One region of the Endozoicomonas sp. ALC013 genome, then DNA from elsewhere that is predicted to be linked to it. Evidence: predicted binding sites of a transcription regulator. Region 1 holds the regulator's gene; the other holds the start of a gene.
The links. Region 1 encodes sigma-54, which starts transcription at its own class of promoters, with help from an activator protein. Its sites were predicted from a motif close to TGGCACNNNNNTTGCTNT; they were not measured.
Positions count from the first base shown of each region.

Region 2: a site for sigma-54 is predicted at 12,670-12,687, ahead of glnA (glutamate--ammonia ligase). Genes of this name have one in related genera too.

Region 1 covers NZ_JBLYNS010000064.1:2,627-18,534, forward strand. Annotated here, with positions in the region: gene ACO6V1_RS12975 (type II secretion system F family protein) at 1-590, opposite strand, end outside; gene ACO6V1_RS12980 (hypothetical protein) at 548-964, opposite strand; gene ACO6V1_RS12985 (hypothetical protein) at 1,017-1,226, opposite strand; gene ACO6V1_RS12990 (ATPase, T2SS/T4P/T4SS family) at 1,263-1,613, opposite strand; gene ACO6V1_RS12995 (hypothetical protein) at 1,725-2,015, shown strand; gene dcuC (C4-dicarboxylate transporter DcuC) at 2,105-3,478, opposite strand; gene ACO6V1_RS13005 (RNA polymerase factor sigma-54) at 3,788-5,251, shown strand; gene hpf (ribosome hibernation-promoting factor, HPF/YfiA family) at 5,628-5,942, shown strand; gene ACO6V1_RS13015 (PTS sugar transporter subunit IIA) at 5,970-6,419, shown strand; gene ACO6V1_RS13020 (hypothetical protein) at 6,559-7,887, opposite strand; gene rapZ (RNase adapter RapZ) at 8,298-9,155, shown strand; gene ACO6V1_RS13030 (HPr family phosphocarrier protein) at 9,155-9,424, shown strand; gene mgtE (magnesium transporter) at 9,565-10,923, shown strand; gene pmbA (metalloprotease PmbA) at 11,152-12,513, opposite strand; gene ACO6V1_RS13045 (ankyrin repeat domain-containing protein) at 12,912-13,847, shown strand; gene ACO6V1_RS13050 (ankyrin repeat domain-containing protein) at 13,958-15,109, shown strand; gene ACO6V1_RS13055 (2OG-Fe dioxygenase family protein) at 15,312-15,908, shown strand, end outside.
Region 2 covers NZ_JBLYNS010000008.1:38,406-54,313, reverse strand. Annotated here, with positions in the region: gene ACO6V1_RS03340 (GspE/PulE family protein) at 1-687, opposite strand, end outside; gene ACO6V1_RS03335 (inorganic triphosphatase) at 719-1,171, opposite strand; gene ACO6V1_RS03330 (TIGR00153 family protein) at 1,341-2,021, shown strand; gene ACO6V1_RS03325 (inorganic phosphate transporter) at 2,041-3,312, shown strand; gene argE (acetylornithine deacetylase) at 3,397-4,551, shown strand; gene argA (amino-acid N-acetyltransferase) at 4,632-6,008, shown strand; gene ACO6V1_RS03310 (DUF2057 family protein) at 6,282-6,965, opposite strand; gene ACO6V1_RS03305 (hypothetical protein) at 7,092-9,425, opposite strand; gene ACO6V1_RS03300 (dihydrofolate reductase) at 10,097-10,600, opposite strand; gene thiI (tRNA uracil 4-sulfurtransferase ThiI) at 10,684-12,141, opposite strand; gene glnA (glutamate--ammonia ligase) at 12,817-14,220, shown strand; gene ACO6V1_RS03285 (DUF4124 domain-containing protein) at 14,480-15,040, shown strand; gene glnL (nitrogen regulation protein NR(II)) at 15,457-15,908, shown strand, end outside.

The DNA of each region.
Region 1 (15,908 bases):
TCACCGGCCATCAGAGGATGGGCCAGCCGCAATTCCGACTGCACCCGCTCCAGCGCCCGGGGCAGGCTTAAACCGGCGGAGAGACAAATAAGCAGCATATCCAGCAACTGAGGCATTCCGGCAATCAGCTGTTGCTGTCGCCGCTGTCGGAACGAATCCAGTAATTTCGAGGGCAGAAACAACCCGAAGGCCGCCCCGATCATGGCCACCAGCTCGGGGTATTCCGGCAGATCACCGGGCAACCAGGGGTGCAGCAGCAGTAACAGCACCCCGAACACCAGGGCCAGCAATGCCTTGAGCGCGTGGTAGACCAGGGATGCCTGTTCCTGATCAAACCCTGCCTGTAATAAACGTCGACTAACACTTATTTGCTCTTTTTCATCCGCTGGCAACAGATACTTGCGGGCCGGTGATAACCACTCCATGGAGCGGCTGCCAGCCACAGCGGACACAGCCACCGGTGCACCCTCCGGCACCATCGCTTTTGCAGGCCTTTTCAGCCTGAAGATCAATAAATACGACACAAGACTAATGGATAACGTCACCATCAACAGACCAATACCCCGCACCAGCAGCAGTTGGTCCAGCATCTGCTCAGGGAGAGCACCATCACCAGCGGCCAGCCAACATCCAGCATCAGTAAAACCGTTATGGAAAGCAGTGCAATGGCCAGGCAGATGCCCATCAGTTCCAGTGCACGATTCCCTTTACCGGCTTGCAGTAGCAGCAGATCCAGCCCAGCCAACAGAGGATGTTGTTCCACCTTTTGCAGCCAGGGCGGTAACTGCTCCACATAACGTCTGCGCAGCACCTGGTGCATCGGCTGATCGCCCCCCATCTGCTCAAGATGGTGGTGCAGCCGCTTCTGCAACTGGTGTCGTGGACCCAGCAGCAGCACAGCAATACTGACCATAAAGACCGCCATAAAGGTCATGGCCAGCAATAGACTTAATGAGCCAGACATAACCAGTCCCTCCTCTGTTTATGATCTTTCATGGCACTGCCCATGACATCGTTCATGATAAAACCCCTTCAGCAAAAATCTTATCGTCACAGCCAAGCCCACGGGCTTCCAGCTTGTCCATAAAGAGGGGCCGATAGCCGGTGCTGATAAAATCACCAGCAACACCTTTTCGTTCTCCCTTACCAACGTGATCCACACCCGCCCCTGAACGCTCAAACCGGCTGATTTCCCGCAGGACAATATCCCCATGCGTTATGCCCACCAGTTCCTGAACACTTACAACACGACGAACGCCGTCTTACATGCGTTCCAGCTGGATAATGGCATCCACTGCTGAAGCGATCAGCTCTACCACGACATCACCATCCAGCCCCATACCACTCATGGCCGCCATACTCTTCAGTCGTCGTACGGCATCCCTCGGTGAATTGGCGTGCAGTGTGGTCATGGAACCGTCATGGCCGGTATTCATGGCGGTCAGCATGTCGATAAACTCAGCCCCCCGCACCTCGCCCACCACAATCCGATCCGGTCGCATCCGCAGACTGTTGCGCACCAGATCCCGCAGGGTCACTTCCCCCTCCCCTTCAATATTGGGGGGGCGACTTTCCAGCCGCAACACATGGGGTTGCTGTAAAAAATAGGACACCCATAAATTTACCTCTGGAAAGCGGGCAATGAAATATGCGTGTCCTTGAATTTTTTTAAACTGAACTTTTTTGTTTCTTGCCTGCCTTTTTTGCCTTAAGCACAAATACACATGGAAATTATGAATCTATTTTTCGATTACCCGATTCAGTTCTCAACAGCGTTAGTGGTTCTGATATTAATGCTACAAGGTAAGCGGTTTCTCGCAATGTATGTTTTTTACGGTGTAGCTGTTCTATTGTACGTTGTTAAGGCGGTAGGTTTTGACCAATTCTTAGCCGGAGTATTTGTTGGAGTTTTTGCTAGTGGAGAAAAGGACACCCACTTTTATCTACCAAGTCAACTCACTGCGGCTTTTGAGACAACCCAGTGTGGAAAAGCGTTGGTACCCATGCTGCACTGAGCGGGATGTCGGGTATCAGGGCTTTCCTGAACTAGAGCAACGCAGGATCATATTAAAAAAACGCCCCCGCCAGGCGGGGGAGAAAAGGATCAGACAAACAAAATCAGATGCAGCGCCATACCAACCACAAACGCACCAATCATCGGTACCGAGGTTCTTTTCACCACTTCAAACGGTGAGATTTTGGCAATACCGGCACAGGCCATAATGACCGCCGAGATGGGGGACATGGAACGGCCCATGGAAGCGGCAAAGTTCATGGGCAGCAGCATGGCCACCGCAGGCACACCAAAGCTTTTGGCAACTTCTGGTGCCAGGGTGGCAAATGACAGGAAGGCTGCATTGCCAGAGCCCATCATAATGGCCGCAACAGCAATCAGCATGGCCATAAACAGCGTCATACCGGCAGCACCGATACCCAGCCCCTGGGCAGAACCGAGCAGGGAGTCAATGGCACCAATATGTTTTAACCCTGTGGCAAAAATTTCAGCACCGATAATCAGACCTACCACCGGACCAAAAACAGCACCCATACCATTGAGGAATTGATCAAAGCCATCAAGGGACTGTTTCATTTTCCGGGTACGGATCACTTCACAGAACATGCCGGCAAATACGCTGATCAGCATGGCCATGACCAGGTTCATTTTGATGGACGACACCATCATTTTGGAAAAGATCAACAACAGGAAGAAAGGAATCATGGGCAGCAGCGCATAGAATGCCGGGGCCGGGTCTTTCTTGTCACCGTCTGTATGTTCGATGCCCTCGCCCACATGCTCGGCAACCCTGTAGCCATCTTTCAGGTCACACCGACGCTGCCAGACAAAGTGCAGGGCCGCCGCCACCAGCGCCATGGGGACGGTGATCCAGGCCTGATAATCCAGGAAGTATTCGGTAATTTCCAGTCCGGACTGGCTGGCGGCAAAGTTGGCATTCACCTGGGTGACACCGATTTCAAACGCCGCCGGAGAAGCGATCACGGCAACCGCTGAAGCCGGGCTTAAACCGATATTTCTCAGCACCGGATACAGCGTCACCATCAACAGCAAACCGAGACCCGTTGCCGAGGTGACGAACATTTGCAGCACAACACTGAGCAGATAACACAGTGCCAGTACCATATAAGGTGAGCGAAAACGGCTGATGGGCTTAACGGCCAGTCGAACCAGCGCTTCTGAGGCACCGATATGGGACATGTAGCTGGCAAAACCACCACAGGCCATGATGGTCAGACCCAGGCTGGCCATGCGGAAGCTGAATACCGTGTTCATCAGTTGAAACAGGTCAAAGGGGATAAAACCGGTGGCCTTGGCCGCTGGCAGAATGTCTTTTATCCCCATCAACGCGGCGGCACTTAGCAGGACAATACCGGCAATAGCCAGCGAGGCTGATGCACTGTAGTTCTTCACGATGGCGTATATAACCAGTGCAACTACGGGTATGACGATGAGTATATCCACAGGGGAATCCTGAAAATGGCTAAATTTCGCGCAGGTTATTTCTTGAACTTTTGGTTGTAAATGACCAATGTCAAATAATGATCGGGTAGTTTTTTTTAACCATTCTGACAGTCGTTATGACCGAACTTTAAAGGCGGAAAGCGCTTATAAGCCACACAAAAACACACGTAATTTCATCGTATTCAATCTTTGCACATTTTTTGCTAAAGCTATGGTTTCAGAAACGTCTATGGGTTTATAATCAGCCGCACATGGAGAGTAAGCCTCTGCAGCCTCCACGGACAACGAAGTAAAGGTATACGGTTGCCTATGAAGCCTTCCTTACAGCTCAAGATGGGCCAGCAGTTGACCATGACGCCGCAGCTGCAACAGGCCATCCGGCTGCTACAGCTATCGACCTTGGATCTTCAGCAGGAGATTCAGGAGGCCCTGGAGTCCAACCCCATGCTGGAGTCCGACGATAGCCAGACAGAGGACACCGCCAGCAGCACTGAAGGACGGGAAGAGCTCGTTGATCTGAGCGAAAAAGCCTCAGAACCTGAGCCTCAGGAGATGGCGGAATGGTCAGACAGCATTCCCAATGAACTGCCCGTGGACTCCGCCTGGGACGACGTGTATTCCAGCCTGCCGGCCAGCAGCGGTGACGATGATTATGACCCCCTGGCAAAATCCTCCGCTGTGGAGTCACTTCAGGATCACCTGGAATGGCAACTGGATATGGTGCCCATGAGCGACCGGGACCGGCTGATTGGTCTGGCGATCATCGAGGCGGTTAATCCGGATGGGTATTTAACCTGCACGCTGGATGACCTGTTTGTCTCTCTTCAATCCCAACTGGACGATCTGGAGATTGAAGAGATCCATGTGCTGCAACACCGGGTGCAACAATTCGATCCGGTGGGTTGTGGCAGTGTTGACCTTAGAGAGTGCCTGTTGGTTCAACTTCGTCAGCTGCCGCCCTCAACACCCCATTTCAACAATGCAGAAAAACTGCTCACCCGTTACCTTGAGTCCCTTGGCACCCGTGATTATGCCAGCATCATGCGTCATGCCAAACTGAAAGAAGACCAGCTGCGAGAAGCCCTCAGCCTGATTCAGAGCTTCCACCCAAAACCCGGCAGCACCATTGATCAGACAGAAGCCGAATATGTGGTTCCGGATATATCCGTCCGGAAAATCAGGGAACGCTGGACGGTGGAACTGAATTCCGACGCCCTGCCCAAACTGCGTATTAATAATAATTATGCGTCCATGGTTCAGAGAGCCAATAACAGCCGCGACAATGTGTTCATGAAGAACCATCTGCAAGAAGCCCGCTGGTTTTTGAAAAACCTGCAAAGTCGCAATGAAACATTGATGAAAGTGGCGAGCCAGATTATTACCTATCAGCAGGAGTTCCTGGAAAAAGGGGATGAAGCCATGAAACCCCTGGTGCTGGCGGATATTGCCGAGGCGGTGGGGATGCATGAGTCGACGATATCCCGGGTCACTACTCAGAAGTACATGCATACTCCCCGGGGTGTTTACGAGCTGAAGTACTTTTTTTCCAGCCATGTCAGCACCACGGAAGGGGGGGAGTGTTCCTCCACGGCCATTCGGGCCCATATCCGCAAACTTATTGCTGAAGAGACACCGCGCAAGCCCCTCAGTGACAATAAAATTGCAGCGATTCTGGGGGATCAGGGCATCAAGGTAGCAAGGCGCACCATTGCCAAATACCGTGAGTCCATGAATATTCCGCCATCCAATGAGCGTAAGCAGTTAGTGCCTTAGTACATCATTTTGAGGAGTTTGATGTGTGCAATCTCCGTTTACCCTGAGCGTCCTTCGGCTCCGCTTGGATGCACGGACGGAAGGTGATTGGCACAGTCTTTATTCAGGGCATGGTGCTTACGCCCTTCGACTCCGCTCAGGACGAATGGAGTTTGGATGTCATTGATAGGTATTGATAAGGGACGCCCATCAATCACATTGAAACAGTGTTCCGGAATTTTTTACACAAGCTCCGTTGATACACCGTTCAAAAAGCAGTTTTTTTTGTCTCAGGGCATTCCAAGCTGCACCGACAGTGATAGAATCGAACTCAGCCAGTACGAAAAATCCCGCGGACTGGTGATTATCTGGATAATGGGATTCAGGAGAGCGTTACATGCAAGTCAACATCAGTGGGCATCATGTCGAGGTAACAGAAGCTCTGCACGACTATGTGATCAAAAGACTGGAGCGTCTTGGTTCACATTTTGACCATATCACCAATGTACAGGTGACCCTGAGCGTCGAAAAGCTGGTGCAGAAAGCAGAAGCCGTTTTGCATACCCGCGGGGCCGAGATTAATGCCACCGCCGAGCACGAAGACATGTACGCAGCCATTGACCTGCTCTCGGACAAGTTGGATCGGCAGCTGGTTAAACGAAAAGAGAAAGCCCTGGACAGGCAACAGGGTGCCAGTGGCCATGCCCTTTGATTTATCAGGTTGCCATTCTTATTCAGCATGATTATTCACCGCATCCTAACCCCCGAGCGCACCCTTGACGGGGTGCACGGGGCCAGCAAAAAGAAAATCCTGGAATTTATCGCTGAACGCATCAGCAGCGATGCCCCCGAAATCAATGCCAAAGAACTGTTTGAAGCGCTGGTTGCCCGGGAGCGTCTTGGCACCACCGGACTGGGTGATGGCGTGGCTATTCCCCACTGTCGTTGCAAAGCCTGCCCGGAGCCTATCGGTCTTTTTATACGACTGGCGGAACCGGTTGATTTTGATGCGGTGGACCGTGAGCCCGTTGATCTGGTATTCGCGCTGATCGTGCCAGAAGGCGAAAACCAGGAACATCTTGAAATTTTAAGGGCGCTGGCCGGGCGATTTCATTCTGCCCTGACCCTTCAGAAAATACGTTCGGCTACCAATACGACAATGCTCTATCGTACTATGAGTGAACAGTGAATAACGTGACAAAAAAAGGCCATCATAGGTAATGATGGCCTGAAAGGTTCAACTGATCACAATGCTCTTATCTTTTGTTGTTAACACACTTCTTTGAGTCCCGGACAAAATGCATTGCGGCTTACAGGGTTTTAGCCAATTACCGTTGAACCTTAAGTTGCTCATCAAGCTCACGAATTGCTGCATACCTGTCGGCCTTTGGATCTTCTTTAGTGACTGGCGAAACAGTTGATGGAACAATCGGGGTTTCAGACACAGGGCTTTGAGAATCCTGTCGCTTATGATCCTCGGCCATTTTGATGTCCCTGGCCTCTTTGGCCTTCTGCACTTCAGTAGACTCTTGCTTTCGTGAAAAGTTGTAGGCCACCCAATCTTTGCCATACTTTAACCCAGGATTTATTAATTTATTTCTATATGAAGCCTTTTTTTCCTTGGCAAAATTTTCTTTTGCTTTGTTGGCTTCAACCTCAGCTCGTTTCTTTTCAATTTCAGCAATGTTCTCCAAGGCTTTTTTATCTCTTTTTTCAGCGAAGACAGTACTCGCACGGTGAAGCCCGGAAAGATCGTAACTATCCTGCCCGGAGCAAGGCGAACTCTCTGCGGTACGTGGTGTAATCGGTGCAACAACACCTCGTAAGCGTTGTACAATCTTAAGATCATGAAGCATTTTAGCCCTGTCAGGCTGAAGGGCCAGCCCTCTGGCTTTCATCACATCAACTGTAGCAATTTTAGCTTCAAGCACTCTTTTGACACAATCAGCAACAGGTGTAGGTTTACGCTTGCTTTTGACAACATCAGCCACCACTGCAGCTTCATCCTGGCTTATGACGGTATCAGCGACAGCTTCATCCTGGGTATTGACGGTATCAGCGACAGGTTCAGATTTATCCTTACCTTTGATTGCCTCAACAATAAATTTCAGACCGGTATATTTGTAAACAACTTTGACAACTTTAATTGCCCAGTGCTTCAGCTTTTTGAAGAAGCCACAGGAGCTGTCTTCAGAGCTTTCCGAATTTGTCTGAGGAACAGGTTCCAAAGCCGGTTCGTCCTGCATGACCTCCACCTTGGGACTGGTGTCGCTTTCTATGGGGCTTTCCTGTTCTGTCTGGACAACAGAATCAATAACCGGTTTGATATTCTGCATAGCATCAGCCTTGCGCTGAAGGTAGGCCATGTGGCTTTTGGCCAGTTTATCTTCGGCTTTATCCCGACCGCCAATAACAAATATTGGTTTTGGCTGACCATCTTCAAACTTTCTTTCCAGTGGCCTTACCATGCGGTTATAGAACCTGCCAAAATCATCAGGTACCTGATCTTTTTCACGCGGACCCGGAACTGGAACTGGTTGAGAAGCTTTTTCAGCTAATGGATGTTTAGTCGTTTCAACTAATTGACGTTTAGTAGTTTCAACTAATGGTTGATAAGTAATTGCGAGAAATTGTGGTTTAGTCAGTGGTGCGTCCATGATGTTACTCCTTTAACAAGATAGGATTGTTTCATATAATTAAGAGAGATTATTTAATTAACCTCTCTCACTGGTTTACTTGTGATTTAAACTCTAGGATTATTCTCCCATTAAATGAATGACAGCACTGTCAGAAGCACTAACAGAGTTTCCCGCACTCATTAGAATCAGGAAAAACCAATAGCCTGACCCATATCCCGCACCCTGATAGAATCCCGCAACCAGGCGCTGTCAGCCATTCAACACATTTTGATTAACAGGATTTCCAGCAACTCCGGATACCTTGGCCATCGGTTTGTTTTTCCACCTCAGGTCAACGGTATCCGGTAGGCTTCTTGATCAAAAGTTGCTTTAATAGAGGAAGAGTCAGCTTTCAATACCTACACGCTCAGAAGCATAAAGGAACAGCTATGAAACTTATCATCATCAGCGGGCGCTCCGGTTCTGGAAAAAGTTCAGCTCTGCACACCCTTGAAGATGAGGGTTTTTATTGTGTCGACAATCTTCCGGCCAGTATGCTGAACCAATTACCGGATACCCTGAAAGGCCATCATTCAACGCCCCCCAGGATGGCCGTCAGTATTGATGTCAGAAACCTGCCCGGAACTCTGGATAACTTTCCTGATCTGCTGAAGTCCCTTCGGAACAAAGGCATCCATTGTCAGGTACTGTACCTGGACACCGACAGCGAAAAGCTGGTCAGCCGTTACAGCGCCACACGCAGAAAGCACCCGCTCAGTAATGACCAGACATCGCTCAGAGAAGCCATCGCGTTAGAAAAAAAGCTGCTTGCGCCGGTGCTGATTGAAGCAGACCTGAAAATCGACACCACATCGCTCTCTGTTCATCAGATGAGGGACATGATCAAACAGGAGTTCTGCGCTGATCACAAAAGCGGTGTGACGGTTCTTTTTCAATCGTTTGGCTTTAAAAACGGCATTCCTTCAGATGCCGACTTTATCTTTGATGTGCGCTGCCTGCCCAACCCTTTCTGGGACGAATCCCTGAGAACATACACAGGTCTGGACCAACCGGTTATCGACTTTCTGAAGGATGATCCCCTGGTGGTCGAAATGGTTGAGGATATCAGTGCCTTTATCGAAAAATGGCTTCCGCGCTTTGAGTCAGCCCAGCGCAGTTATATGACGATTGCCATCGGTTGCACTGGAGGGCAGCACCGCTCAGTCTATATTGGTAAAACACTGGGCACCCTGTTTACCAGTAAACTGGATCGGGTTCAGGTTAGACACAGAGAGCTTCACGAATAATGATTACCTATCGAAAAAAAATCATTAACAAACTGGGCTTGCACGCCCGGGCGGCATCCAAGTTTGTTTCCACGTCATCGGCGTTTGCCAGTGAGATCGAAATCGGATTCAATGGGCGCAAGGTGGATGGCAAGAGTATCATGGCGGTTATGATGCTGGCGGCAGGACAGGGTTCGGAGCTTGAGCTCCTTTGTGACGGCCATGATGAAGAGGCCGCCTGCCTTGCCCTGTGCGAGCTGATTGATGACCGCTTTGGTGAAGAAGAATAACAGACTCCCCCTTTGCGGGGAGTAGCCACTGCAATTACCATAGAGACCATCTTTCATTTTCCCTGACCATCCGGCCTTTACCGGATGCGCAGAAACTGTTCATGCAGATCATTCAGGCAGATCATTTCAGGCAGACAATAATGGCGCAGCAACTGCAATTGAGCATCGGTGAAGCCGAGCTGAAAAAACTTAATGATGCTCTTGAGCACGGTGTCTCTGCAGAATTGCGCACCATGTTGAACACCTTGCCCCCTGCTGATACCGCGCACTTGCTGGAGTCCTCCCCACCAAAGTTACGCAGCCTGTTATGGCGGTTGATTGACCGTGAACAGGAAGGCGACGTGCTGCAGGAACTGAGCGAAGACGTTCGCCAGTTCTTCCTTGACCAGATGAACATTGCCGAACTGAAAGCCATTACTCAAGGTCAGGATGTTGATGACATCGCCGACCTGCTGCAGCAACTGCCAGATACCATCACCCGACAGGTGCTGGATTCCATGAACAGTCAGGACCGCCAGCGGGTTGAGGCGGTTCTGGCCTATCCGGAGGATTCCGCCGGTGGCTTGATGAACACCGACACCATTACGGTGCGCCCCAATAACACCGTTGATGTTGTGCTCCGTTACCTGCGCCGTCATGAAGGCATTCCGGATGGCACAGACAGCCTGTTGGTGGTCAATCGCCGGGATGAATACATCGGTCGCCTGCCCCTGACCTTGCTCCTGACAACCGAACCGGGCGCTACCGTCAGACAAGTGATGTTAACCGACCTGGACCCGATTCCTGCGGATATGCAGGATACCCAGGTAGCCCAGCTGTTCGAACGGCAGGACCTGCTCTCCGCCCCGGTGGTGAACGACAAGGGCAAACTGCTTGGGCGGATCACCATCGATGATGTAGTGGACGTGATCCGGGAAGAGGCCGAACACTCCATGATGAGTATGGCCGGTCTGGATGACGATGAAGACACCTTCGCCCCGGCACTGCGAACTGCACGACGCCGGGCGGTCTGGCTGGGCTTCAACCTGATTACCGCCTTTATTGCCGCCTCGGTCATTGGTCTGTTTCAGGAAACAATTGATAAAGTGGTGGCCCTGGCGGTGCTGATGCCGATTGTTGCGGGCATGGGAGGTAATGCCGGCAGTCAGGCCCTGACCCTGGTGATCCGGGGTATGGCGCTAGGGCAAATCAGTAAGACCAACCTCCGCTGGCTGCTAAGCCGGGAGCTGGTTGCCGGGTTTCTCAACGGGTTGTTGTGGGCAACCCTGGTGGCCGCCATTGCCTGGTTCTGGTTCGATGACCCGATTATTTCCCTGGTGATTGCCTGCGCCATGGTGATCAACCTGAGTGTTGCCGTGGTCACCGGTGCGATGCTCCCAGTTTTACTGAAATCATTAAATATTGATCCGGCCCTTGCTGGCAGTATTATCCTGACCACGATTTCCGATGTGGTGGGGTTCCTCTCATTCCTTGGGCTGGCCACTGTTTTCTATGGGTAGCGTTTTGAACCACAAAGCACACAAAGAGCACTAAGAAGAGCTTTTCTTTTCCTTTGTGCTCTTTGTGTGCTTTGTGGTTCCAATCGCCGGGTGCCTTAAAGACCACGTATGACAAGGCTTTCACCCTTAAGTCAGTGCCATTGGTCCGAGAATAGCTTTTAAACATTGAACCACAAAAGCCCAAAAAACCTTTGTGCCTTTGTGGTCCCTTCTTTTGCCTTTTAGCAATCACTCACCCGCCAGCTTCATACTGCTGATCAGAATTGAACCGGTCTGGATATTCCCACGCCTGTCGACATCATTGCCCACGGCAACAATATTCCGGTAGATATCTTTCAGGTTGCCGGCAATCGTCACTTCTGACACCGGGAACTGAATTTCGCCATTGTCCACCCAGAAGCCACCGGCACCACGAGAATAATCACCGGTGACGGTATTAACCCCCTGCCCCATCAGTTCGGTAACCAGCAGCCCGGTTCCCATCTGTTTCAGCAGCGTATCAAGATCACCCGCATTGCTTTGTACAAACAGGTTATTAACACCACCGGCGTTGGCAGTACTGTCCATCCCCAGTTTGCGGGCAGAATAGGTGCTTAAAATATAATTCTGCAGCACACCGTCCGTAATAAAGTCCTTGGCATAGGTCGCCAGCCCATCATTATCGAAGCTGGCGGATCCCAGCATGTTTTTCAGCAATGGTTGCTCGTGGATACGCATCCATTCTGGAAACACCGGCTTACCCAGGTGATCCAACAGGAAAGAGGCCTGTCGATAAAGGCTGCCACCACTGATCGCCCCGAGAAAATGGGCAATAAGACCTGAAGCCACCTCCGGTGCAAACAGTACCGGCACCTCGGCAGTGCCTACCTTTCTTGCTCCCAGTCGGCGCACCGTGCGTTCCGCCGCGGTCTTGCCAACCGCGACCGCTTTTTCCAGCTCGTTGGCATTACGGCTTACGGTATACCAGTAATCCCGCTGCATCTCGTCACCCTGCATACCAATCAACACCGCACTCAGGCTGTGGCGACTGGACACATAGCTGCCAATAAACCCATTGCTGTTGCCATAGACACGACAACCCTGATGGCTGGAGACACTGGCACCGTCGGAATTGACAATTTTATTACTGAACGCACGTCCGGCATCTTCACATTGCATGGCCAGATCAATCGCCTGCCCGGCATCGATTCCCCAGGGGTGATACAGGTCAAGATCCGGCAGCGCATCACCATCAGCCATTAACACGGGGTCAGCCAAACCCGCATAAGGGTCTTCGGACGCGTAACGGGCAATATCGCAGGCGGCTTTTACCGTTTCACGGATGGCCTTTGGGCTGCTGTCAGAAGTACTGGCAGAGCCTTTTCGTTTACCCAGATAGACGGTAATGCCCAGCCCCTGGTCACGGTTAAACTCAACCGTTTCAACATCACCCATACGGACGCTGGCCGACAGGCCGGCATCCATGCTGATGCCCACCTCACAGGCATCCGCTCCCTGTCTGGTGGCCTCTGCCAGAATATCACCGGCCAGTGTTTTCAGCCTGGTCTCTTCACTTCGTGGATCCAGCACTGCATTGGAAGGTTCGCCCATGATTGCACCTGATCTGTTGTGTTTATGCCTACGGAGGTTTTCAACTATTGTGCCGCTGTGAAGTTAATAATGCATCAGATAGATGATCAATTGCAGATTCAGAGTCTAATCAGCAACCTTTATCAAGACTTGCGCACTGAGCCTTGTGCACTATTTTCACTAAGCGATTTGTGTTCTTTATATACCTGAAAGGGGGAGCACTGATGTTCTCAAGGGGCAGGACGGAGTATGATCATTCGGAGGAAATGACAGCCGATGCAAGCTCGTCTCCCCCACCCGTACCCCTCCCACCGCCTGATCACACGTCAGAAGTCGATCACTCAGAATCCGCAGTGGCAGTCTCAGGCAGCAGGCAGTTGCCTGCCACGACGAGTGAGTTGACAGATCTGGCAGCATTGATGAAATTAGTCATCGCGAAGAATGACCTGGCCACTCTCAACCACCTTCTGGACCGGGGCGTTGACCCCAATACCCGCTGCCAGGGCGGCTATACCCCTCTGTATTGGGCCCTCATCTATGGTAAGCGGGAAGATGTTGTCAAGACGCTGCTGGATCGCGGAGCGAATCCGAATCTCCCGGCCTGCCATTTTCCGCCTTTGCTACTGGCTGCAATGAAGGCCGATGACAAGGCCGTTTTCTTGTTGCTGGAAAGGGGAGCCGATCTGAACGCCCGTGATCATTCGAATACCTCAGCGCTCCATCTGGCCACTATTTGTTGTAACAACCCGACAGCGATCACCGAGATCATGAATTGCCTGCTGGACAGAGGTGCCGATATCAGTGCCCTTGACTGTGACGGCCAAACTCCGCTGCTCTGGGCGGTAATGTCAGGCAACATTGCGGGCATTAACACTTTACTGCAACGAGGTGCTAATCCAGATACTCCTGACAAGTGGGGTCAGACTGCACTTATCAAGGCTGTACTGAACAGCGTCCCTGCCAAAATCAACAGTATGGTCAATAGCCTGCTGGCCAATGGAGCCAATCCCAATAAGCCAGGCAAGTCAGGCGAAACACCTCTGCATCTGGCGCTTCAAAAAGACCGGCGGGATACCGTTGACATTCTGCTGGCCAATGGTGCCCGTGCCAATATTCCCAATGCGTCTGGTCAAACTGCGTTTGACATTGCAGCAGCCAAAGGCGTCGCTGATACCCTGCACAATATCATGCCTCCTTATCAACCGGAGACGCTATTGGCCTGCGCCCGAACCAGCATTCGTTCACGGCTGGTAAAGAACCAGATGCCGCTGGCAAAAGCCCTGGCACCAGGCTCTGACTGCCTGCCGCTGTCCAATCCCATAAGGGCTTATTTACACGAGCCGCTGACTCTTTAGGAATTGTCCCGAAAGCAGGTCATTTAGATTCAGGCTTGCGTAGCGAACCTTGTGAACTATTTTCTTTAAACGATTGCTGTTCTTTGTATATCTTGAACGGAAACACAACAATGTTACCAAGCGTCAGGACGGAGCATGACCATTCGCAGGAAATGGTAGCCGATGCCAGCGTGGAATCCTCATCTGCAGTCGATCTCCCGCTGCCTGATAACACGACAGAGGTCAATCATTCAGAATCTGCTGTGGCTGCTTCAGCCAGCAGGCAGTTGTCGGCAACAACGGCCGATTTTGCAGAGCTGATGATATCAGCAGTCCTGCGTAATGACCTGGCCACCGTCAACTGGTTGCTGGACCAGGGCATTGACCCCAATATTTGCTCTGTGGGTGGATCTACCCCTCTGCATATTGCCATTTACAGACTGGACGGTGAAGGTATTGTCAAGACGCTGCTGGATCGCGGTGCAGATCCGAACCTTCCTGTCCCCTATTTGTTGGTAGATCAAAGTACGCCTTTGCTGAAAGCGGCAGAACTGGGCAACTATAAGGCCCTCAATTTGTTGCTGGACAGGGGAGCTGACCTGAACGCCAGTAACATTAATGGTGACACAGCACTGCATATGGCCCTTCTTAATATAAACGATACAGTGATCACCAAGTTCCTGAATTACCTGCTTGACAGAGGTGCCTATATCAACGCCCTTGACTTCTCGGGCCAGACTCCGCTGCTCTGTGCGATACTTCACTGCAAAATTGTGGGCGTTAACACGTTACTGCAAGCAGGTGCCAATCCAGATATTCCTGACAAGTGGGGTCAGACTCCACTTAACTGGGCTCTCCATTACAGAATGAACAGTATGGCCAATAGCTTGCTGGCCAATGGAGCCAATCCCAATAAACCCGGCCGCTCAGGCAATACCCCACTGCATCTGGCGCTTCAGAAAAACCGGCAAGAGATCGTTGACAGTCTGCTGGCCAATGGTGCCCATGCCAATATTCCCAATGCTTCTGGTAAAACCGCACTGGACATTGCTGCAGCCAGAGGCGTTGTTGATACCCTGCACAATTACATTTCTGCTTATCAACCGAGGACGCTGATGGCCTGCGCCCGAACCTGCATTCGTTCAAGGCTGGTAGAGAACCGGGTGCCCTTGGCAAAAGTCCTGGCATCAGGCTCTGACTGCCTGCCGCTGCCGTATCCCATGAAAAACTATTTATACCAGCCGCTGACTTATTCGGGATTTGCCCTAAAAGCAGGTTATTAAGATTCAGACTTGCGCAGAGAGCCTTGTGCACTAATTTATCTGAACTAACTGGTGATTCATGCAATGACCAGGCAATGGCAGCTGATGCCAAACCGGTAAAAAAATGCTTGTCCAGCTTCACCAGGCACGCTGCGTAGCGATTATGTCGTCTATTATGTTGCAGACACCGTAGAACAACATCAGTAATGGCAGGAGGGTGACCATGGCTGTTATTTCACCTGATTTTACCTTTTCACATCAGCGGCTGACCGATCTTGACCTGAACGCTTTTGCGCCTTTTTTTGCCAATCTTGCCGCTGACCGTTATGTCAGCGGTCACTACCGTTTTCGCCGCTACTCCCGTTTTACCGGGCCTGCAGAACGCCTGGAAAGATTACCCCACGATGACTTTGTCCAGTCCCGTTCGGTCAATTATCTCAGTGGCGACATTCTGCGGGAATTTGCTGAAATTGAACCGACCCTGACGGAGCTGCCGGAATTTCAATCCCTGTTCAGACAGGTAAACGTTTTTTTCGGTCTTGATCCGGCACGTACCGTTTATGGCGTGCATCAAATCCGGGTCACCTGCTCCGGCGATGATCACGGCTTGCCAGTGCCGGAAGGCATTCACCAGGATGGCTTCGACCTGATTGCCATCATCTGCACTGACCGCAAAAACGTCGAGGGTGCAGAGACTGGAATTTTTTATCATCCGGAACAAAAACCTGCCTATAGTGCTACGCTGTTGCCCGGGGATATTGTTTACTGCAATGACCGGCGGGTCTATCACTACACCTCTGCGCTTCAGGTCAGCAGTGGC
Region 2 (15,908 bases), on a different contig from region 1:
TCGAAACCGGAGATTGCATTGTTCCCGGCGGGGCTCAATGTGGATATCGCTGGCTCTTTGTTCAAAAGCGTATTGGAGCAGCCAGTCAACAATGTTGACGATATGCTGGTCGTTGGCATCCGGAGCCTTCATGCTGCCCAGCTCCAGCATCTGTTCAAAGCTATTGAGCGAGGCAGAAGTGACACCGGCCTCCGAGCTGGCTCCCATCACTGACCGGGCCAGACGATAGAACTCGACGGTATAACGTCGGATATCGGTTGGATTGGCGACAACCCGCCGGATTTCCCGGCGATTCACATGGCGCAGATTGTCTTCCCAGATTCGATGCCATGGCTGGGCAGAGGCCACCACTATCTCAGTGCTGGTCACCTCAACCGCAAGGATCTGGTGTCGCATGGCAAAGGCATGGGACATGATGGGGGTAATGGCCGTAGCATCAATCTTGAGAGGATCGATGTGGAAGTAATCCTGACCGGCCAGTTCGGCGAGCCACTGACACAGGCGCTCAATATCCAGCTTGTTACCCGGATGACAAAGATCCTCCAGCTCCAGCTCAGCCAGGTATTCCAGGGGGTGCAGACGGACTTGTTCCGGTGTGCGCGGGCGGCTGAGGATATCATCAGCGGTTGCCTGCTCGATATGCTTGCTTCTGACCAGGTCAGACACAACCATTGCCAGATCCAGCATTTGTTCCCTGTGTTGCAGGCCATCTGCTTTATTATTGTTCACGTGAAATACCGTTTGCAGCTGGAATTGCCTTATATTCTCTCTTTTTTTTCGGCGTGGGGACAAATGGATTTATTGTTTCAGTAAATAGAGGTTTGAGCTGCTCTATCGATATATCACTGAGCTCGGCGGGCCAGACAGGCGTCAAAACCTGCCCGTCCAGTTTATTGGTGCGCAGCGGCCACTCCCATTCGCCCCGACGGGTCAGGCCATTGATGCTTTCTCCCCGGGTTTTCAGAGTTTGGATATATTGCCCGTTAACTTCACGAATCCGCAAAGCCACCCTGGCCTGGTTGAGTCTCAGGTCCCGGGTATCAAAGTAGGTATTCCCAAGGTGAAGGGTTTCTGATGGCTGTACTGCATGCTCCTGCCAGAATGGGTGACTTTTCAGCGGCTCAATCTGATCGGCAGGCACAGACAGCTTTAATTCGGTTTCCTGGCTCATTTTCTTATCCACAATGCGGTTGTCAAATTCTATCGGACGGAGAAATTATATAAAAATCATAGGTTCACGGGTAAAGGCACTCTGTGCTGCGCGCGCCAGCTGATGCGCATATGTGCAGGAATTGAAACGGCCTTCTATAATCAGGCGTTCAACCGGATGGATTTGAAAAATGCCTACCAGCAACATACTGGCGAGTGTTTTCGGCCGCTCACCAATAGGACCTATTCAAAAGCACATTACCACTGTTCACAAATGTGCGTTACAGCTGGAGCCATTCTTTCAGGCAGTGTTTGCCGAAGAGTGGGAGACGGCGTGTGAGGTTCAGCAGACAATCACCAAATTTGAGCACGAAGCGGATGTCATCAAGCGAAGTATCCGCCGGTCACTTCCCAAAAGCCTTTTTCTCCCCGTTCCCCGTACCGATCTGCTGGAAATCGTGACCGTTCAGGATAAAGTGGCTAACCGTGCCAAGGACATCGCAGGCCTTGTGTTAGGAAGAAAGATGGTTATTCCTGAATCCATGCACGAAGCATTCATTACCTATGTGCGCCTTTCAATTGCCACAACTGCACAGGCATTGAAAGCCATTCATGAGCTGGACGAGCTTCTGGAAACGGGTTTTCAGGGGCGGGAAGTTGATCTGGTGGAAAAAATGGTTGAAGAGCTGGACAACATTGAGAGCGAAACTGACAGGGACCAGGTAAAAATACGCCGTATGCTGTTTGATCTTGAGCAAACGCTGCCACCGGTTGACGTCATGTTTCTGTATCAGATTATCGAGTGGGTGGGCGATCTTGCGGATCGGGCTTCCCGTGTTGGTAGTTACCTCCAGTTGTTGCTGGCCCGTTAACTGAACCGGATGCAGACTGATGAGTATTATCGCTGAATATGGCACAGTTTTCCTTATCCTGGCCTGCCTGTTTGGGTTTTTTATGGCCTGGGGGGTTGGGGCCAACGATGTTGCCAATGCCATGGGGACGTCGGTTGGTTCCGGAGCCCTGACGGTTAAACAGGCTATTTGTATCGCTATCCTGCTGGAGTTCACCGGTGCTTATCTGGCAGGCGGGTCGGTCACTGAAACCATACGCAAGGGGATTATTGATCCATCCTTACCCCTGCTGGCTGGGAACCCCAATCTGCTGGTATATGGCATGCTGGCTTCGCTGCTGGCTGCGGGCACTTGGTTACTGATCGCTACGCACTACGGCTGGCCGGTGTCCACTACCCATTCTATTGTTGGGGCCATTGTCGGTTTTGCGGCTGTTGGTATCTCTGCCGACACCGTCAGCTGGGGAAAAGTGGCCGCCATTGTTGGCAGCTGGGTTGTTTCTCCCCTGATGTCAGGGCTGTTCGCCTTCCTGATTTTTGTCAGCGTGCAGAAGCTGATTCTGGATACTGAAAACCCCTTCAGAAACGCCAAGCGCTATATGCCCCTTTATATGTTTCTGGTTGGCTTCATGATGTCGATGGTGACGCTGATCAAGGGCCTCAAGCATATTGGCTTGCCGCTGGATTATACCGAAAGCACTGTGCTCTCACTGATTATCGGCTTGGTCATAATGTTTATTGGCCAGATGGCGCTGGCAAAAATAAAGGAAGATATTCAGGCGGATATGTCGTTTCATTTCTCCAGTGTGGAGAAAGTCTTTGGGGTTATGATGATTTTTACCGCCTGTTCCATGGCCTTTGCCCATGGTTCCAACGATGTGGCCAATGCGGTGGGGCCATTGGCAGCGGTTGTCAGTGTGGTGATCAGTGGTGGTGAAATTGTCGGCAAGTCTTCCGTTCCGCCCTGGGTTCTGCTGGTGGGTGCTGTAGGTATTGTGGCAGGGCTGGCGACCTGGGGCTATAAGGTCATGGCTACCATAGGTTCTCATATCACCGAGCTGACACCCAGCCGGGGTTTTGCCGCAGAGCTTGCGGCCGCTTCTACGGTGGTGATGGCCTCCGGCACTGGCTTGCCGATCTCCACAACCCATACGCTGGTTGGTGCAGTTCTTGGCGTGGGACTGGCCAGGGGGATCGGCGCTTTGAACCTCCGCGTTATCAGCACCATCTTTATGTCCTGGCTGGTCACGCTGCCAGCAGGAGCGATTCTGGCGATTATTTTCTTCCACTGCCTCAAGTTGATTTTTGGCTAGCAAACCTTGAATTAGTTTCCAATAAGGCCTGCCCTGTTTATCATCTTAAGAGACTCCCTTCATTAGACGGTGATAATCAGGGTTATGAGCAGCCAGCAGCCAACATTTCAGCATGCACTTTCAAGATTGATCGAGATACCTTCTGTCAGCTCAACCCTTCCTGATCTGGATATGAGTAACCTGCCGGTTATCAATGAGCTGGCGGCGTGGTTGGAAGCGTTGGGGTTTCAGTGCGAGATTCACCCCCTGCCCGGGGCTCCGCACAAGGCAAACCTGATTGCAACTCTTGGCAGTGGCCCGGGAGGCCTGGTACTGGCCGGGCATACGGATACGGTTCCCTACAATGACAGGCTGTGGAAAAGTTCACCGTTTGCCCTGGAAGAAAGAGATGGCCGGTTTTATGGATTGGGCGTCTGCGATATGAAAGGCTTCTTTGCCCTGGTCATGGAGGCCGTTCGGGGGTATCTGGGCACGCCATTGACAGCACCATTGATCATTCTGGCCACGGCGGATGAAGAGTCCTCAATGAATGGCGCTCGTGCCCTGGCGGAACTTGGTCGACCAAAAGCGCGGTATGCTGTGGTGGGAGAACCTACCGGGATGCGACCTATTCATATGCACAAAGGCATCATGATGGAGCGTATTCAGATTCTCGGGCAATCAGGCCATTCCAGTAATCCGGCACTGGGTCGTAATGCCATGGAGACAGCCCACAAGGTGATCACTGACTTGATGCAGTTTCGCGCCGAACTGGCCGAGCGTTATCAGAACTCTGGCTTTACCATTCCTACCCCTACCTTGAACCTGGGTTGCATTCATGGCGGTGACAATCCTAACCGGATTTGTGGGCAGTGCCAGCTGGACTTCGATATTCGTATGCTGCCGGGGATGGACAGCGAACAACTGCGGCAGCAAATTCGTCAGAGGCTTTTGCCAATTGCTGAAGCGGATCAGGTTGAGATCTCACTCGAAGCAATTACACCGGCTATTGAAGCTTTTGCCGGTCCTGAGAATTCGGATCTGGTGGCTGCCTGTGAGAAGCTGACCGGGCATCAGGCAGAAGTCGCAGCCTTTGCTACTGAGGCTCCATTCTTTAGCCGACTGGGTATGGATACCGTGGTATTGGGACCCGGTGATATTGATCAGGCACACCAGCCAGATGAATACCTCTCACAGGAACGGATAAAGCCCATGATTGCTATTTTGCAGTCATTGATCAGACAGTACTGCTTATCTTGAAGAGAAGTACTGCACGATGTTCTTATAACCTGAGTATGTGATCAGGACGGCCTTTAATAGAGTGTCATGGATAAACAAGTGTGGCTTGCGTGAAAAAAAAGGAACATTCAGCAGACAGCGCAGAAAAGTACGTGAAGTTTTTCCGTCAATCATCACCCTATATTCATGCCCACAGGGGGAAAACCTTTGTGATCATGCTCAGTGGTGAAACGCTGGCTCACCCCAATCTCGGTAACATCATCAGTGACATTGCACTGATGAGCAGCCTGGGTGTCCGACTGGTGCTGGTACACGGTGCCCGCCCTCAGATTGATGAGCGTTTACGGGAACGTGGCATTAAAACAGTGATTCATCAGGGCGGGACTGGCAATGGCAGAGTGCATAATGAACGACGGGTTACTGACAGGCAGAGCCTTGAGTGTGTCAAAGATGCCGCAGGAAATATGCGAGCCCTGATTGAATCAAGGCTCTCGGTGGGGCTGGTGAACTCGCCCATGCATGGTGCCAGGATTCGTGTAGTCAGCGGTAACTTTGTGACCGCCAAACCCCTGGGTGTGCTTGATGGTATCGATTTTAAGCATACGGGCGAAGTCCGGAAGATAGACAGCCAGGCCATCGATCATCTGCTAGACAGTGGTTATGTGGTTTTACTCTCCTGCCTCGGGCTTTCCCCCACCGGAGAGATTTTCAATATTGAAGCAGAGGAAGTGGCTACCCGCACTGCCATCAGTCTGCAAGCTGAAAAATTGATACTTTACGCTGAGCAGCAGGGGATTTTTGATCACCTGGGGAATCTGATCAATAGAATTTCTCCCCATGAAGCCATTAAAGAACTTGAGTCGCAGACTGGTGAATCCAGGCGACTACTGTCCTCCGCCGTGACCGCTTGCTCCGATGGTGTCGAACGGGCCCAGATTATCAGCTATCAGGATGATGGATCACTGCTGATGGAGCTGTTTACCCGTGATGGGGCCGGTACGCTGATTTCCAGAGATCACTATGAAGAAGTCCGTGGTGCAACCATTGAGGATGTGGGCGGTATTCTTGAACTGATCCGTCCTTTCGAGGAAAAAGGCATATTGCGCCGTCGCTCCCGAAAAGAATTGGAACGGGAAATAAAGCTGTTCAGTGTCGTGTTGCTGGACGGCATGATCATCGGCTGTGCTGCTCTTCATCCGTACTATGAAAATGGTACCAGTGCTGCAGAACTGGCCTGTGTTGTGGTCCATCCTGAATATCGCAGTGCACAGCGCGGTGATCGTTTGCTCGCCCATATTGAAGCGTTGGCAGAAGAACAGGGCATGAACGAAATCTACGTCATGACCACCCAGACTACCCATTGGTTTATTGAGCGGGAGTTTGCTGAAGTTGCCTGTGATGATTTGCCGGCAGAGCTTAAAGCAAAATATAACCCCAAAAGGCAGTCAAAGGTTCTTATGAAAAAGGTAGGAGGCTGATCGAGAATACTGTCCGTCCCGGCGACAATTGTAATTAATGGGTTCCTTCTATCAATGACTCCCAAGCCCCGTTCGTCCTGAGCGGAGTCGAAGGGCGTAAACACCACACCCTGAATAAAGACTGTGCCAATCACCCTTCGACTCCGCTCAGGGTGAACGGAGATTGTACACATCAAACTCATTGAAATGGTGTGCTAGAGCAACGCAGGAGCAGTTGCCGCGTAGGGCAGTCTATTCTCGGACAACCTCCTGGGTTAAATGCAAACGAGCAGGCTACTTCCCGGTTTTTTTACTGTCAGAAACCCACTGAAGGAATCGTTCACGGGTTGTTTCATCCGCCTGGTTGTACCAGTACTGCAGCATGCTTTCACTCATTGGCTGAGCCATTGCCGGTGCTGGCATGACAGAAGGTTGGGCAACCTGATATGAGACACCTTGCGGGTTAGCAATATAAACGGTTCCGGCCATTGCCCGAACAGCCGCCGGACTGTCAGACAGGTTAAACTTCTGGATATCCTCCACCGTGTCTCCGCCGATTAACAGCCCGGATTTATTAAGCACGCTGAACTCAAAGGGAATCGCCTGACCTTTGGCATTGGTAATTGAGAATTGGGCCTTTGGCGACTGTGACAGTTTATCGGTATCTCTTGCTGTTTTCAGTCTCGGGGCATTAATGGTGTAGGCCTGATCACCAGACAGGTCAAACGCCATGATATACGGGCTGGTGGTAAACATTTTGGTATCACCACCGTCCCTCACCAGCGTTTTCAGCTGAAATACCAACTGATGACGGCCGTTGCCAAGAGAGAGGTCCTTCTTGCTGCCCAGATGATCGGCATCCTTACCATCAAGAACCAGCAGCTTTGTTTTCTCAGGCAGTACCAGTGTATTGTCAGCAATAACCGGCATGGCCAGAGTGGATACCAACAGTGCACCCAACAGACGACGTACAAACATAAGGCAGTGTTCTCCTATAGACAATCTATCGATTATAGGTTGGTACAACTACCGGTTCGTATTGTTGCTTTCCGAAGTTGTGGGCTTGAACTGTGGGCAGCGGCGCTATCGATGGCCAGGACACGGCTAAACCGGATCAATCGGGCGCTGGTTGCCAATTGGGTGTTGAGGGGATTGAGAAGAGTTATATTTGCTGCCAATAACATAAGTAATAATGCTGTGGAACAGCCTGAGAGTCTCTTCGTGCTTCTGGTAACTTCCTTCTCTTTGTGCTTTTTCAATCCAGGTTCTTAAGTCAAGCAGTTCGTCCAGACTATCGAGTTCTCTGATTTCCTTGAGTGCCAGGCCTTCTGATATTTCTCCTGTACGAAACCGGATAATCAGACGGCCACAGGGTTGGTTTCGGATAGAGTGCAAGAAATCCTCTGATGATAAACGCTGATGTTTATTGTGAGCATGCTGATCCGCTGATTCTCTCACCCGGTCAGCCCCTGGAGTATATCTGCGTTCCTGGCCTTCGGATACAGTAGTAACAACCCGTACACTATTACCAATCAGTGTTTTGGCTATTTGTTTGTTCCAGTTGGCGCTTTTTTCCTGAACAACACGATAGAATGTACCGAATGCACTGTTAATTTCCTGATCAAGCAACTGTTGTAAGGCGGCATGTTTAAGGATAACTATCGCGGCTTCTTCATCACTCATTGACTCATACGGCCCTTTGTTGAGTAGTTCACTTCGCTGTCTGGCTTCTTCCAGACTGTTGCCAATGTCTTCCATTGATTTTATCGACTGGAGTAAATGATCAACCATTGGCTCCAATTCCTGTTTGGCCAGTGAGCGTAGCGTACCAACTTCCTCGCGCCCTGTTCTTAGCCGTTTGCCAAACAGTTGTCTGGTATAATCAGGCTGCTTTTTAATAATCTTTGCCATTCTCTTTTTATTAACTTTGGTATTTGCATGATCGGCAGCCATATCCGTAAAAAAGAAAGCCACATAGCACAAGACTCCACTCAAAGTAATCTTTGGAGCGACAGGGGTTAAATTGATGGTGCTTCCTCTTTTTCCAGCTATTTTGAAAATTTTTACCAGGTTTTTATATAAGGTTCCTTTGACTTGGGTATAGAAAAAATCCTGAATCATGCTTTTCAAAATCCCGGCTGATTTAAAGGCCACAGATTCTTTTTTAGGCTCAATTCCCGCATTATCAGAATCCGGTTGACTTGCTGTGTGCCGGGCAGGATTCATCCAGTGAGGAATGATTTGCTGCATCCATTTTTTTTTATTGGTTTTTATCTGGTAGCCGTGAATGGTTAACTTTCTGTTTGTGGTGACACTCTTGAACAGTTCTTCTCTTTTTTCAGGAGGCATATCTTTAAATTTTGAATTCCACAGGTCTTCCAGATCCTTTATATGCCGGTTTTCAAGAATGGTGCGGCTGATCACGACATTCTCGATAAGCTTGTCAAAGTAAAATAAATTGGCTTTCAGTTTTTTTCTTCGCTCAAAATACAGTGCTTTCTCTTTCTCTAAAGCAATAGACTCTGCCAGTGTCTTCTGTTCTTTTTCTGCCATTGTTTTGAGTTTTATTGCCTGTTTTTCGAGATCAGCATAAGCATTGTATATCTGTGAAAAGGTTTTATGAGTGCATCGATAACGAAGTTTGTTGATGAGCTTTTTTCTTTTCTTGTCATTTGACTTATCAAAGTTGGTATAGTCAAAGTCAGCGTATTTTTTTATTTGTTTAAGTCCTCTGACCATCCTGACCCTGCGCCAGAGTTCGGTACTGGAAGACCAGAAAGCGATGTAACCCAAGTCAGTGATCAGTCCGACAGCAACGGCAATACCAATGGCAATTCCAGCAGGTGGGAAAATAGCAGTGAGGATGGCTCCAGTAAGTAAAATAAAGAAATTGTAAATCTGGTTTCGTTTATTGCGTAAGATATTTCTCTTTATTCTGTTGCCAATATCTTTAAGGTGTATATTTGCAAAAAAACGTTCTCCTGAAGCCAGTCGTTGAATATGTTTACTGTCTTCTTTCTCGATAAAATGACCTGTTTTCTTCGGCTCAGGTAGCTGAGGAAGTGGCGGCTGCTGATGATCGAGGGCTGCACTGTCAATACTTTTTACTTTATTGCCGGTTGCTGATTTTTGTTCCTCAATGGGCAGAACCAGGTTGTTTCGTAACTCTTTTTTAAACTCAAGCATTCGTTCAAAAGTGAACGTTTTTTCATCTTTTATGCCAACCTTTATTAATAAGTTTTTAATATATTCATATTGTTGTTCAGGATGCACTCCATATTGCTCTCTTCCCTGAAGTTGTTGCTGCATGACGGGTAAGCCGGAGGTTTTTTCATACTGCATTGCCAGGCGAATTTTTCTATGGATATGCGTCAGTAGTACTTGCTGCAGGAAGCCATCAGGTGGTGTTTTACCTTTACGTAAATACTCATAGGCCATATCCATGCTGCTGAGTTGAATGGATTTGACGACAGCTTCCATCGTTTCTGTGCTGATAGCGATATTTCCATCCGAAATACCCAGTCTGCCATCTTCTGATCGATGCAGCTTGATGTGGCCAGCATGCAGTTTTAATGCAGCAAGTACTTTCTGTGGGTTCTCTGGATTGTATTTGGTCAGATCATCAACCAGATCACTCACTGTCATTGAGGGGGCAGGGTGAATAAAGCGATTTATTTTTTCCTTACAGAAAGAGATTAAACGGTTATGCCAGTGCCTGGATTCAATATGCTCAGCCGCTTGAATGGTGGTCTCAACCGATTTTATTTCCCGGGTATCCGTGGCGTGTTGACCTTTACCGGGTTCGGATGGCGGGTATCCTGCGCGGTGCGAAGAAATATGATCTGTAGATGGTATCCGGGGCATTCCTCATTCCCTAAGGTAACCCTTATTAAAGGCTTGAATTGACTTATTGATCATTTGTAAAAATGATGCATTGCCTGCCCAGCGAACAAGATAGAAAACAGACAACTTTTCCATGCAACATGACAAGCTGTTCAACTAACTATAGACAATCAGAATTGGAGAAAAGGGCATTTCCTGCATCTGAGGCGGCAGGAAATGTGGCTTATTCCCAAGGTAAAAGAGGGAAAAACAACAGGTGCTGATATTCAGGTCCTGTCGAGCACCAGGTAACTGTAAGTCAGTGGCTGCTCATCTTCTGATTGGGTGTCTTCCCGGGAGATTTCCCGCCACTCCTGCGGGTTGATGTCCGGGAAAAAGGCATCACCGTCAAAACTTTGATACACCCGGGTCAGGTAAAGCCGGTCAGCCTGATCAATCGCCTGTCGATAGATCTGTTCGCCACCAATGACCATGATTTCTTCGTTACCGTTGATCAGGTTAGCCGCCTCCGCCAGGGCAATCCCATCATCCAGGCTGTGCACTACGCTGACGCCCTCATGGTGCCAGTTGTGATCCCGGGTAATGACGATATTGGTTCTGCCTGGCAGAGGCTTGCCCAGGGAGTCAAAGGTTTTCCGGCCCATGATCACAGGCTTTCCCATGGTAACCGCTTTGAAATAGCGCAGATCTCCCGGCAGATACCAGGGCATTTTATTATTGATGCCAATGGCGTTATTGTCTGCCACCGCAGCGATCAGGGCCAGTTTCATCCATGTTACTCCTTTTTTGAACCATACAGCTGTGAACCACAAAGACAACGCGTGTAAATCGCTGTGTCTTCCCGGTAGAAAATTTACGGCTTCGGGTTAAATACGCCAACATTCTCATGCCCTTCTTCCCGAAGGTGCATGGCATGCAGCTGACTCATTACACCCCTTTCGCAGTAGAGCAGGTAATGTCGATTGTTGTCCAGCTCCGGGAAGCGTGTGCGCAGCTGATAGAAGGGAATGATCACCACCTCGCGTCCGGGCATGGTAAATGGCTTTATCTCTTCTTCAGTGGGGTGACGAATATCGATAATCACTTCACCCTGATGTACTTCACTAACCACCTCAACTTCTTCCCGGGTCAGGTCATCCGCAATGATGTCGTGGATAGAGACCGTTCTCCGGCTTTGAATAGCATGTTCGAGTACATCGAAGTTGAACCGCTCCTCTTCTGCCACAATTCTCTCTACCCTGGCCCGGGTGGTGGGGTTTTTCGAGATCACTGCGCAGTATTCCGGAATATTACGAACGAATTCTTCAGTACCGATTTGTATGGATATATCGATGATTGCCTGCTTATCCATGGTAATCAGAGGCCGGAGCACCAGGGCATCGGTTACCGAGTCAATCACTGCCAGGTTAGGCAGTGTCTGGCTGGAAACCTGACCAATGGCTTCGCCGGTGACCAGTGCCGCCATCTCCATCTCTTTAGCCACCTTAGTGGCGGCCCTGAGCATCATTCGCTTGAGAATAACGCCCATCTGGGCGTTGTCCACTTTGGTCAGTATTTCTTCGACAACGCCTTCAAAAGGTACGGTAACGAACTTTACCTGGCGAGAAGAACCAAAACGGTTCCACAGGTAGAAAGCCACCTCTTTTACTGCCAGCTCGTGGGCATGCCCACCCAGGTTGAAGAAGCAGAAGTGAGTGCGGATACCGCGCTTCATGGTCAGGAAGCTCGACACCGTAGAGTCAAAACCGCCGGAAATCAGCGAGAGAACCGGCTCCTGAGACCCGAGGGGATAGCCACCCAGACCTGCTCCCCGCTTCTGGGTCATAAAATAGCGGTCATTCTTGATATCAATACGAACCGTTATTTCAGGATTTTTCAGGCTGACCCCTTTGGCTTCGGTCTGCTGGATAAGGCCGCCACCGACAAATCGCTCTACCTCAATGGACTGGAAATCGTGCTTGCCGGTCCGGTTACAGCGAACGCAGAATGTTTTGCCCGCCAGTGTTTCTGAGTGAGCCTCAACGGCTTTTTCCAGAACATCGTCCAGGCTGACCAGCTTGTGCTCCGCCACCTGTAGCCAGTAGGCTATGCCCGGGATATGGCTTAACAGGTCACCGACCTCTGCCATCAGGATCTGATCATTGCTACTGGTCGTGACTTCTATATGATCCCATACACCGCAGACATCGATATTCTCATCCACACGCTTGAGAATGGTGCGAATATTTTTACGCAGCATTTTAATAAAGCGTTTTCTTACCGGGGCACTTTTAATGGTGATTTCCGGAAACAGTTTGATGATGAACTTCATGGATCAGGAGACCTTGTGGGCTGGGTAGTCAAGGCGGGTAGGACGGATAACTTAACCATTCGTTAACGGCGCATTATACCGAATAACCGAGAGCTCTGGCACCCTTGTAGCACGTTGCAGGATGACCCCGGGAAACCGGCTTATATGGATCGTAATTGGTATTTGTCTCTATGCCGGTAAGTAATGCTGCAAATCCCCTGTCAAAGGGGTTACACTGTCAGCCGCTGTTTGGTCAGATGGGTGTAGTAAAAGCTGTTTGCACTTATTTGGTGCGCTTATGGTTTTCTCTGCACCGTATCGGGCGGGCTTTTTCCGGATCTTGAGGTGCCTTGCATTGTTCAGGTGCGTGAGAGCCGTGAACATGTGTACTTTGAGCAGCCTGAGGAGGATAAGGCAAGCAAAAACTGTGTGAACCGGTCTGGTATCTGGCTGTTTCCCGGTCTCTTTTTGCTCAATGTTTGCCTTTTTTCAGATGTTCCACTGAAAAGCACTGTTTTTGTCCATCCCATCTGATCAAGTTGCAAAATGTGGCATAGCTATTGCTCATGGTCCAGCAAACGAATCTCCTGGCTGCTCGTTGATGAGACAGCAAAGAGATTGATCAGTAAACCGCCTGATCTGGTTGCCAGTGCGGTGTTTGTCCGGTTTTTTTGTCCTCCAGAGGGGAAATAATAAATGTCGAAGACTCTTAGCCTGATTAAGGAACATGACGTTAAGTGGGTTGATCTGCGTTTCACCGATACCAAGGGTAAAGAGCAGCACGTATCGATTCCCATTGGTGAAATAGACGACGAATTCTTCGAAGTCGGCAAAATGTTCGACGGTTCCTCTATCGCTGGCTGGAAGGGCATTAACGAATCCGACATGATTCTGATGCCAGATGACAGCACGGCTGTCATCGATCCATTCACTGAAGCCACCACCCTTAACCTGCGCTGTGACATCGTGGAGCCATCCACCATGCAGGGTTATGAGCGTGACCCACGCTCTGTTGCCAAGCGTGCCGAAGAGTACCTGAAGTCTACCGGCATTGCCGACACTGCGTTCTTTGGTCCTGAGCCAGAGTTCTTTGTGTTTGACGACGTTAAGTGGAGCGTTGATATTTCCGGTGCTTCTTACGAAGTAAACTCAGAAGAAGCGGCATGGTCTTCCAACGCCAAATTTGAAGGCGGCAACATCGGTCACCGTCCAAAAGTGAAGGGCGGTTATTTCCCGGTACCACCGGTTGACTCCCTGCACGATCTGCGTGCCGCCATGTGTGATGCCATGGAAGCCCAGGGCCTGGACGTTGAAGTTCATCACCACGAAGTAGGTACTGCCGGTCAGTGTGAAATCGGTGTCAAGTTCAACACCCTGGTAAAGAAAGCTGACGAAGTTCAGATTCTGAAGTACGCAGTGCATAACGTTGCTCATGCCTATGGCAAGACAGCTACCTTTATGCCGAAGCCACTGGTAGGCGACAACGGCTCCGGTATGCACGTTCACATGTCTCTGTCCAAGAACGGTGAGAACCTGTTTGCTGGTGACGGCTATGCAGGCCTGTCTGAAGAAGCCCTGTACTACATCGGTGGTGTGATCAAGCATGCCAAGGCCATCAACGCCTTTGCCAACGCTTCTACCAACTCCTACAAGCGTCTGATCCCTGGCTTTGAGGCTCCGGTTATGCTGGCTTACTCGGCTCGTAACCGCTCTGCTTCTATCCGTATTCCCTACGTGAACAGCCCTAAGGCCCGTCGTATTGAAGTACGTTTCCCCGACCCTACTGCCAACCCTTACCTGGCCTTTGCGGCCCTGATGATGGCTGGTCTGGACGGGATCAAGAACAAGATCCATCCTGGCGATGCGGCTGATAAGGATCTGTACGATCTGCCACCAGAAGAAGCGGCCGAGATCCCAACGGTTTCTACCAGCTTTGAAGAATCCCTGGCTGCCCTGGACGCTGACCGTGAGTTCCTTACGGCCGGTGGCGTATTCACAGACGACATGATCGATGGTTACATTGAACTCAAGAAGGAAGAGTGTCTTGCCGTCAGCCAGACAACTCACCCGGTAGAGTTTGATCTGTATTATTCTGTCTAAACCTTTTTTGCAGACCGGATAAGCTGTCGTTTAACCTCAAGCCAGAGCGAAAGTTCTGGCTTTTCTCTTTCTGATGAGCCCTGTAAATGCACGACTGAATGGATGTAGGCGGCAGACGTACACAGTGGCCATTGCCGGGAAACAATAACCAGCATGCGTTTTCCCCGTTACTGCCTGTTAAAAAGTCTTGGTAACTATTAAGCTAACCAGTGCTCAACACGATATAAGCCGGATATGACTTCACTAAGGCAAGAGGCTCATGAATATAAAAAAGGCAATGGTTTGGTCTTTTCTGGCGGTGATTCTGCCCCTGGTATCAGTGAACTTTGCGTTTGGCACGATTTATAAAACAGTGGATCAGGACGGAAATGTGATCTTTACTGACTCCCGACCTGCGGATCAGCCCAGTGAGGAAGTCAAGTTACGCCCGATTACGCCAATGTCTCCAGCACCGGAGAATAAGCCTGAATTACCAAAACCTGCTCAAAAAGTGAGTAAGAAGCCCTACGGCAGACTGCAGATTATAGAGCCAGCCAATAATGCCACGGTGCGCAACCAGGGAAATTTCACGGTAAAAGTTGTCACAGCACCAAAAATCATTGATGGTCACAAAGTTCGCCTGCTGCTTGATGGCAAGGTGGTGGCGGGCCCCAGGCGAAATTTAACCTTTGAACTTGAGAATGTGGATCGTGGTACCCACAACCTTGCCGTGGAGATCATTGATAACCAGGCCAAAGTCATTCAGTCGTCCAGCAATACGATCCATATCCATCGAACCTTATTCACGCCCGCAGTATCTATAAACCCTCCTGCCTCCTGATGGCTGCACCAAAAAGGGGAGAGTGAGCTATAGGCTTCCCCCCCCCCCACGCTTTCAGACCAGCTCATAGTTTCGCTAGTTTAATCTCCATAAACCTGGTGCTCTGATTATATGAATGCACTATTATGGTGCAATTGCAGTTGGCAAGTTGGAATTAACGTTTGAGCATCTTTTCGATGGTACGCACTGATATGGCCCGAATAGATGAAATATAAGGCAGGTTGGAAGTTTCACGGTAAAAAGTCTGGCTTGCCATCAAGGGTGGTTTGGTTTTTGCATTAACGATAGCCAATACCGTTTCGCATCAGATTCAGGTCAACAGAGCCTGAAATGCACCATAAAAGTAATAACAATACCTGACCATGAAGCAGCTTTTACCTGGCTCTTTAGAAGAGATAATCCCTGAAACAGGAACTATGCAAAACATCATTCTGGATAACCTGAATACCGTGGTGATGGTGCTCGACCGGGAGTTCCGGGTGATGACCCTGAATCCGGCGGCAGAAACCCTGCTGGATACCAGTTTGAAAAGGATTCTGAACCAGCCGGTAACCACGGTGATTCCTGACGAAAACTTCAAGGCTGATCTGGATCGCAGTCTGTCTCAGTATCAAAAGTTTACCCGTCGGGAAACCGACTTTCCCATCAATGGGGAGATGATCAATGTGGATTACAGCATTTCACCCATCACCTGCGGGGAAGCAAGGCTGCTTCTGGAAATCAATCCCCGTGACCGGGTTCAGAAAATTACCCGGGAAGAGTCACTGATCGCCAAGCAGGAAACCTCCAGAATTCTGGTTCGGGGGCTGGCCCATGAAGTAAAAAATCCCCTTGGCGGTATTCGTGGCGCGGCTCAGCTTCTGGCCAG